Regions from separate parts of the Streptomyces sp. NPDC002776 genome, predicted to be linked through region 2. Evidence: riboswitches for the same ligand, from Rfam matches in the RefSeq annotation. Region 2 holds a riboswitch; the other holds the start of a gene.
What was found. A riboswitch is a leader RNA that binds a small molecule or an ion and turns the genes downstream of it on or off. The one in region 2 is predicted to bind cobalamin.
Positions count from the first base shown of each region.

Region 1: it holds a riboswitch for cobalamin, as region 2 does, so the genes downstream of both, ACWD11_RS00430 (ribonucleoside-diphosphate reductase subunit alpha) here and ACWD11_RS04405 (cobalamin biosynthesis protein) in region 2, are expected to answer to the same signal.

Region 1 is NZ_JBSFVG010000001.1:85,144-89,427, reverse strand. Features, by position in the region: gene ACWD11_RS00430 (ribonucleoside-diphosphate reductase subunit alpha) at 1-1,427, opposite strand, end outside; cobalamin riboswitch at 1,550-1,674, opposite strand; gene ACWD11_RS00425 (GNAT family N-acetyltransferase) at 1,727-2,233, opposite strand; gene mctP (monocarboxylate uptake permease MctP) at 2,307-3,902, opposite strand; gene ACWD11_RS00415 (DUF3311 domain-containing protein) at 3,899-4,153, opposite strand.
Region 2 is NZ_JBSFVG010000002.1:59,596-63,879, reverse strand. Features, by position in the region: gene ACWD11_RS04410 (cobyric acid synthase) at 1-949, opposite strand, end outside; gene ACWD11_RS04405 (cobalamin biosynthesis protein) at 946-1,887, opposite strand; cobalamin riboswitch at 2,010-2,149, opposite strand; gene ACWD11_RS04400 (hypothetical protein) at 2,357-2,578, opposite strand; gene ACWD11_RS04395 (inorganic phosphate transporter) at 2,610-3,842, opposite strand; gene ACWD11_RS04390 (class II aldolase/adducin family protein) at 4,095-4,284, shown strand, end outside.

The DNA.
Region 1 (4,284 bases), on a different contig from region 2:
ACCGTCTCGTCCAGGCGTTCCCAGTCGATGCCGCCCTGGTCGACGAAGGCACCGAGGTTCACCGACCCCAGGTTGCAGACCGCGGTCTCCCCGTCGTCGGTGACCTCCAGGATCTCGGTGCAGAGGTTGGAGGAGTGGACCACATGGCCCGGCAGGGCGGTCTGGTTGGCGGTGCGGTTGGCGGCGTCCTTGAAGGTCATCCAGCCGTTGCCGGTCTGCGCGAGGGTGCGCATCATGCGGCCGTACAGGTCACGGGCGGGGATGGTCCGGCGGGCGAGCCCGCCGGCCTCCGCCTTGCGGTACGCCGCGTCGAACTCCTCGCCCCACAGGTCGACCAGCTCGGGCACGTCGGCGGGGGAGAACAGGCTCCACGGCTCGTCGGCGTTCACCCGGCGCATGAACTCGTCCGGCACCCAGTGCGCGAGGTTGAGGTTGTGCGTACGGCGGGCGTCCTCGCCGGTGTTGTCGCGCAGCTCCAGGAACTCCTCGATGTCGGAGTGCCAGGTCTCCAGGTAGACCGCGGCGGCTCCCTTGCGGCGGCCGCCCTGGTTCACGGCGGCGACGGAGGCGTCGAGGGTCTTCAGGAACGGGACGATGCCGTTGGAGTGCCCGTTGGTGCCGCGGATCAGCGAACCCCGGGCGCGGATGCGGGAGTACGACAGCCCGATGCCGCCGGCGTGCTTGGAGAGCCGGGCGACCTGGTGGTAGCGGTCGTAGATGGAGTCCAGCTCGTCCTTGGGGGAGTCGAGGAGGTAGCAGGACGACATCTGGGGGTGCCGGGTGCCGGAGTTGAAGAGCGTGGGGGAGGAGGGGAGGTAGTCGAGACGGCTCATGAGCCGGTAGAGCGCGGCGACTTCGTCCAGCGCGCGGACGGTGTCGTCCTCGGCGAGACCGGCGGCGACGCGGAGCAGGAAGTGCTGGGGGGTCTCGACGACCTTGCGGGTGAGGGGGTGCCGCAGGAGGTACCGGCTGTGCAGGGTGCGCAGTCCGAAGTAACCGAAGCGGTCGTCGGCGCCCGGGTCGACCAGCGCGTCCAGGCGCTCGGCGTGGATCCGTACGAACTCCGCGGTCCGGTCGGCGATGAGTCCCTCCCGGTGGCCGACCGCGACCGACCCGGTGAAGGACGTGACGCCCTGGGAGGCGGCCTCCTCGCGGATGCCGAGGGTGAGCAGCCGGGCGGCCAGCCGGGAGTAGGCGGGGTCCTCGGAGATGAGCCCGGCCGCCGCCTCGGTGGCCAGCTCGCGCAACTCCGCCTCGTCCGCGCGGGCGGACCGGCCGCGCAGCGCGGCGGCGGCGACCCGGCCGGGGTCGGCGTCGGGGAGGTCGGCGGTCAGCTCGGTCAGGGTCCGCAGCAGCGCGGTTCCGGGACCGTCGGTCTCCACCTGGGCGGCTGAAGCTGAAGCCGGGTCGGCTGGCGCGATGGTCACTGGGGGCTCTCCCTCGCTCGGCACGGGGCCTTGCGGAGGGCAGGAGGCAGCTCACGAGCGCACGCGGCGTCGCGTCCACCGGCCCATTCCCCGAGGCCCGGACGTCTGGCACCCGGACCGGACGGCCGGGTGCGCTGTCGGCAGGTCCTCGGACTGACGATCGGGCACAGATGTGCCCAAGTACACCGTTGCGGGACAGTTCCGGATTCGCACCGGATTCCCCTGCGGCGACAGCGAGCACGAGCATACATCTTGTGCCGCCCCGCGATGTCACCCCCAGATGTTGTGTCGCGTCGGCTTCAGAGCGTCAACTCATAGGTGAGGAGAGTGAAGTCGCCGTGCTCCGGGATGGGGTTCCAGTCGCGTTCCGGGGCGCGCCGGAAGCCGAGGCGCTCGTAGATGCGGTGGGCGGTGTGCATCAGGGCCTGGGTGGACAGGACGATGCCCGTGCACCCCGTCGTCGTGCGCGCCCGGTCGACGCAGGCGCGCACGAGGGCTTCTCCCACGCCCCGGCCGCGGGCCGCGTGCGCCACCGCCAGCATGCGGATCTCCGCCTCCCCGGGGCGGGCGAGATCGGCCATGGGGCCGCCGGCCGGCACGAAGGTGACGCCGCCGAGGAGCCGGTCGCACTCCACGGCCACCAGGACCTCGGCGGCCGCCGCCCGCTTGGCGACATCGCGGAGTTCGCCGAGGTACCAGTCGGCCTCGCCGAAGGTGAGGAGGCCGTCCTGGAGGTAGGCGCGGGCGGTGATCTCGCCCAGTTCGTCGTGTTCGGCGGGTTCCACCGGCCGGATCTGGAAGTCCATGCGGTCGAGTGTGGACGACGACGGGCCGCCGATGTCCTGCATTTCGGCGGCCCGCTGCGGGTGGGGTTCCCGGTCAGGGAATCGGCTTCAGTTCCTTCTGCACGCCCGGATCGCCCGCGTCCGCCGTGTAGTCCTCGGGGCTCGTTTCGTCGATGCCCTCGGGGGCCTTCGCCGCCCTCAGGACGAAGGTCAGGACCACGGTGACGACCAGGTTCAGCACGAACGCCGTCAGGCCGATGTAGCCGATCTCCCCGATGCCGGGGATCTCCTTCGACGAGCCGCCGAAGTGCTTCTGCGTCGGCGAGGCGACACCGTACGCCGCCACCGTGCCGTAGAGCATGCCGACCGCCCAGCCGCCGAGCAGCGCCCAGCGGTGGAACCAGCGGGTGAACAGGCCGCCGACCAGGGCCGGGAAGGTCTGCAGGATCCAGATGCCGCCCAGCAGCTGGAAGTTGATGGCGACCGTCTTGTCCATCGTCAGGACGAAGGCCAGCGCGCCCACCTTCACCAGCAGGGACACGATCTTGGAGACCTTGGTCTCCTGCTGCGGGGTGGCGTCCGGCCTGATGAAGTCCTTGTAGATGTTGCGGGTGAAGAGGTTCGCCGCCGCGATGGACATGATGGCCGCCGGCACCAGGGCGCCGATGCCGATCGCCGCGAAGGCCACGCCCGCGAACCAGTCCGGGAACATGTTCTCGAACAGCTGCGGGATCGCCAGCTGGCCGTTGTCCACCTTCACCCCGGCCGCGATCGCCATGAAGCCGAGCAGCGCGAGCAGACCGAGCATCAGCGAGTACAGCGGCAGGATCGTGGTGTTGCGGCGGATCACCTCACGGCTCCCGGAGGAGAGGGTCGCGGTGATCGAGTGCGGGTACATGAACAGCGCCAGCGCCGAGCCCAGCGCCAGGGTGGCGTACGTCCACTGGCCGGCCTCCGGTGGGACGAGACCGCCCACCCCGGTGGTGGTGAACTTCTCGCCCGCGTCGGCGAAGATGTCGTCGAACCCGCCCAGCTTGATCGGGATGTAGATGATCGCCACCGCGATCACCAGGTAGATCAGGGTGTCCTTGACGAAGGCGATCAGCGCCGGGGCGCGCAGCCCCGAGGAGTAGGTGTACGCGGCCAGCACACCGAACGCGATCAGCAGCGGCAGGTCCTTGATGAACCAGTTGGTGTCCTCCCCGCCGCCGACGCCCATCACGTCCAGCACCGCCTGGATGCCGACGAGTTGCAGCGCGATGTACGGCATGGTGGCGAGGATGCCGGTCAGGGCCACCGCCAGCGACAGGCCCTTGGAGCCGAAGCGGCCGCGCACGAAGTCCGACGTCGTCACGTACCCGTGCTTGTGGGAGACCGACCACAGGCGGGGCAGGAACGTGAAGATCAGCGGGTAGACCAGGATCGTGTACGGCACAGCGAAGAAGCCCGCCGCGCCGGCCGCGTAGATCGCCGCCGGGACCGCCACGAAGGTGTACGCCGTGTACAGGTCGCCGCCGAGCAGGAACCAGGTGACCCAGGTGCCGAACGACCGTCCGCCCAGGCCCCATTCGTCGAGGCTGTGCTCGTTCTCGGCCTTGCGCCAGCGCGCGGCGAGGAAGCCCATGACCGTGACGGCCAGGAAGAAGAAGATGAAGACGGCGAGTGCGACGCCGTTCACGCCGTCGTTCACTTGCCGCCTCCACGACGTGCGCGCTGGTCACGCTGCCACAGCTTGTACGCGACCATCGTCAGCGCGGTCGACAGGACCACCCAGGCCATCTGGTACCAGTAGAAGAACGGGATGCCGATGAAGGCCGGGTCGGTTTTCGCGTACGACCCGACCCACAGCATCGCCACGAAGGGCGCGAACAGGCAGAGGGCGATGACGACGCGCGCGGGCGTCACCACCGGCTCTCCGCTCGCCTCTGGGGCTTGTGACATCTGACGGCTCCGTCCCCTCGCTGATCACCTGAAAACGCGCAGGCAATCTAGGTCACGGTGTCGCAGAAACGGAACCCCTCGTCCGTATATCGGTCCGGCCAACTGGCCTCAGCAGCACCGGAAACCCTGGC
Region 2 (4,284 bases):
CCAGCGCCTTCACCGTGCCCCGGGTCCCGGGGACCACGACGAGGTCGGCGTCGGCCAGTTCCTCCGGCCGGTCCACGAACCGCACGACGACACCCGGCTCGGCGGCCAGCGCGTCGACGTCGGTGAAGTTGGACATGAGCGGGACCGCGCAGACGGCCACCCGCAGCACGTCCGCGCCGACGGGCGGGGCGACCACGGACTCCCGCACGGTCCCGCGCAGGGAGACGCGCAGTCCGTCCTCCTCGTCGATGCCGAGCCCGTGCCGGAAGGGCAGGACGCCGTACGTGCGGCGCCCGGTGAGGTCGTGCAGCATGTCGAGGCCGGGTTCCAGCAGCGAGACGTCACCGCGGAACTTGTTGACCAGGAACCCGGCGACGAGTTCCTGGTCCTCCCGGGAGAGGAGCGCCACCGTCCCGAAGAAGGAGGCGAAGACGCCCCCGCGGTCGATGTCACCCACCACCAGCACGGGCAGCCCGGCGCGGCGCGCGACGCCCATGTTGACGATGTCGGTGCGCCGCAGATTGATCTCGGCCGGCGAACCGGCCCCCTCGCAGATCACGGCGTCATACGTGCCCCGCAGCTCGGCGAGGCAGTCGAGCACGGTCCCGAGGAGCTGCTGCTGCCGCCCGCCGTGATAGCCGCGCGCGCTCAACTCGCCCACCGGCTTGCCCATGAGCACGACCTGACTGCTCTGCTCGCCGCCCGGCTTGAGCAGCACCGGGTTCATCAGCGCGGTCGGTTCGACGCGGCAGGCCTGCGCCTGCATGGCCTGCGCCCGGCCGATCTCGGCGCCCTCGCGGGTGACGAAGGAGTTCAGCGACATGTTCTGCGCCTTGAAGGGCGCGACCTTCACCCCCTGCCGGACCAGCCAGCGGCAGATCCCGGCGGTGACGACACTCTTGCCGGCGTCGGAGGTGGTACCGGCGACCAGGAGACCTCCGCCGTTCATGACCGCCTCCCCGCCACGACGCGGCGCGCGACGACGCTGACCGCCAGCGCCAGCCAGCTCACCCGCCGGGACAGCCGTACGGCCCGTTCGATGTCCCCGACCTCCACAGCACGCCCTTCCCCGTTCAGCACCGGCCGGTGCTCGATCCGTCCGCTGTACGACAAGGTCCCCCCGAGCCGCACCCCCAGCGCCCCCGCGAACGACGCCTCCACGGGCCCGGCGTTGGGGCTCGGATGCCGCGCCGCGTCAGCCCGCCAGGCCCGCACCGCACCTCGGGGATCGCCTCCGGCGACGGCGGCGAGTACGGCGGTCAGCCGCGCCCCGGGCCACCCGGCGACGTCGTCGAGGCGGGCGGAGGCCCAGCCGTAGCGCCGGTAACGGGGCGACTTGTGGCCGACCATGGCGTCGAGGGTGTTCACCGCCCGGAACCCGAGGAGCCCCGGCACCGAGCCCACGGCCCCCCACACCAGTGCTCCCACGACGGCGTCGGAGGTGTTCTCGGCGACGGACTCCACCACCGCCCGCGCGATCCCGTCGGCGTCCAGCGCCTGCGGATCCCGCCCGCACAGATGCGGCAGCCGCGCCCGCGCCGCCTCGACGTCCCCCGCCCGCAGCGCCCGCCCGACGGTCCGTGCCTCCCGCCCGAGCGAAGTCCCCCCGACCACCGCCCAGGTGGCGGCAGCGGTCAGCGCGACGGAAGCGGCGGGGGAGCGGCGTACCGCACGGGAGGCGAGCGCACCCACGGCGACGGCGCCACCGGCGCACACGGCGGTGTGCAGCGCGCCCCGGCCCCGGTCGTCCCGCCACAGCCGCCGTTCCACGGCGCTCGCGGCCCGCCCGAACACGGCGACCGGATGCCCGCGGCGGGGATCGCCGAGGATCAGGTCACCGAGGAGGCCGGCGGCGGCGCCGTACGCGAAGACGCGATCGGCCCGCATCGGCTCAGCCGGCCGACGGGTCGGCCGGAACCCCGGCGTCGGGGGTCGTGCATCTCGGAGCCTGTGTCAGACGGCAGCCGCGCATGGCGATATGTCCTCACTCAGGGTGTCCACGCCCTGGTTCGACTAGACCGGCGGTGAGAGTTCCTGGCTCCCGGGGCTTCCTACCCCGGTGACAGTGGCGGGACCGCGCCGGAATCGCACCGGCTTCCTCTCCTGCCGCCGTAAATGGCTCCGGCAGTCCACCACGGGCCCGGAACAGCCGTCAACTTGCTGTTGACCTGCGAGAGGAGAGTGTGCTGAGGCCCACACCGGGTCCGGCCGGGCGGGGTTGGCCCCTGGGGTCACCCGCCCCCGGCCGACTGCCCGCAAGTGCCTTGCGCGACCGCGCGCGTACGCGAAAGCGCCCTGCCCCGAACACCCCGTAAGGGGCACCGGAACAGGGCGCGAGCCCGTCGCGCGAGGCGCGTCAGACCACGATCAGATAGATCCCGTACGCCACAGCCGCCGCGCACGCCGCGAAACACGCGTACGCGCCGGTGACCGCCAGTCCCGCGGAGCCCCCCTGCTCCGCGGCCCGCTCGCGCCGCGTCAGACCCGCGATGCCGAGGGTGAACAGGGCCACCAGGGCCACGGTGACCACGAGGCTGACGCCGAAGACGGAGCCGAGAGCCGCCCAGTCGATCTTCATGATGCTGCTTCCTTGAGTATCCGGTCGGGGGTCAGACGCGGGCCGACGGCGTCGGGCCCCCGGCCGGGGCCGGGATCGTCGCCGCGAGCTCCTCGGTCACCGGGCCGGCGGGCGGCGGCGTGACGGCCGCCATCGCCGTGGTCACGACACCCGCGGGCTCCTCGGTCTCGTTGACGTTGGTGTGGTCGACGATCTCGCGGCGGGACACCTTCCAGATGGCCGCGCTGGAGCCGACCAGGAACACCGCCACGACCGCCGTGCCCCAGGGGCCGAAGTTCGTGACCCACTCGGCCAGCGCACCGACGAGCGCCGCGGCCGGCAGCGTCAGGCCCCACGCGACGAACATCCGCGTCGCCGTGGACCAGCGGACGACGCCGCCCTTGCGGCCGAGGCCCGCGCCCATCACCGCACCGGAGACGGAGTGCGTGGTGGAGAGGGAGAAACCGAGGTGGGAGGAGGCCAGGATGACCGTCGCCGCGCTGGTCTGGGCGGCGAAGCCCTGCTGCGGCTGGAGGTCGGTCAGGCCCTTGCCCATGGTGCGGATGATCCGCCAGCCACCGAGGTAGGTGCCGAGCGCGATGGCCACGCCCGCGGAGAGGATGACCCACATCGGCGGGTCCGAGTCGGGCGCCAGGGTGCCGCCGGCGACGAGGGCGAGGGTGATGATGCCCATCGTCTTCTGCGCGTCGTTGGTGCCGTGGGCGAGGGAGACCAGGCCGGCGGAGGCGATCTGGCCGGCGCGGTAGCCCTTCTCGGAGGACTGGCTGCCGTCGGCCTTCTTGCCCAGGGAGTACATCAGCTTCGTCGCGAGCATCGCCGCGAGGCCCGCGACCAGCGGGGCGGCGATCGCCGGGATGAGGACCTTGGTGACGAGCACGTCGCCGTGGACCGCGCCGACGCCCGCCGAGGCGATGGTCGCGCCGATCAGGCCGCCCATGAGGGCGTGCGAGGAGCTGGAGGGCAGACCGACCAGCCAGGTCAGCAGATTCCAGAGGATCGCCCCGACCAGCGCGGCGAAGATGACCTCGGGACGGATGCCGGTCTCGTCCACGAGACCTTTGGAGATCGTGTTGGCGACCTCCACGGAGAGGAACGCGCCGACAAGGTTCAGCACGGCGGACATGGCCACCGCGACCTTGGGCTTGAGGGCACCGGTCGAGATGGTCGTGGCCATCGCATTGGCGGTGTCGTGAAAACCGTTCGTGAAATCGAACGCGAGTGCGGTTATTACCACAATCGCGAGGATCAGCGAGAAGTTTTCCATTTACCCAGGCAATCGTTCGAGGTCATTGGCTGGACGAACGTAAGTAACCTGAGTGAACGGAAGGTGAACTGGGGTGAGCTACGGGGTGTCTGAACAAGGCGTTCCGTCTTGCGTCGGTTCCATGCGGCTCCGCAGGCTTCAGGCGCCCCAAGGGCCGGGAGCCCCGGGCGACCTTCCGGAGCGGGCTCAGGGGCCGTGAAAGAGATCCTGGTCACCCCTGAAGCCGGGCGCGTCGGCTGGCAGGATCGCCGCATGGCTGAGCAGCGAGAGAACCGGCGGGGCGCGGGGGAGTCATGGCCGGAGCGCGTGCGCCCCGAGGAGGCGCGCGCGTGGCAGGAACTGGTCGCGACGGCCCGCCGGACCGTGTCCGACGGTCTGGTGGTGGGCACGTCCGGGAACGTCTCGGTACGCGTCGGTGACACGGTCCTGGTCACCCCCACGG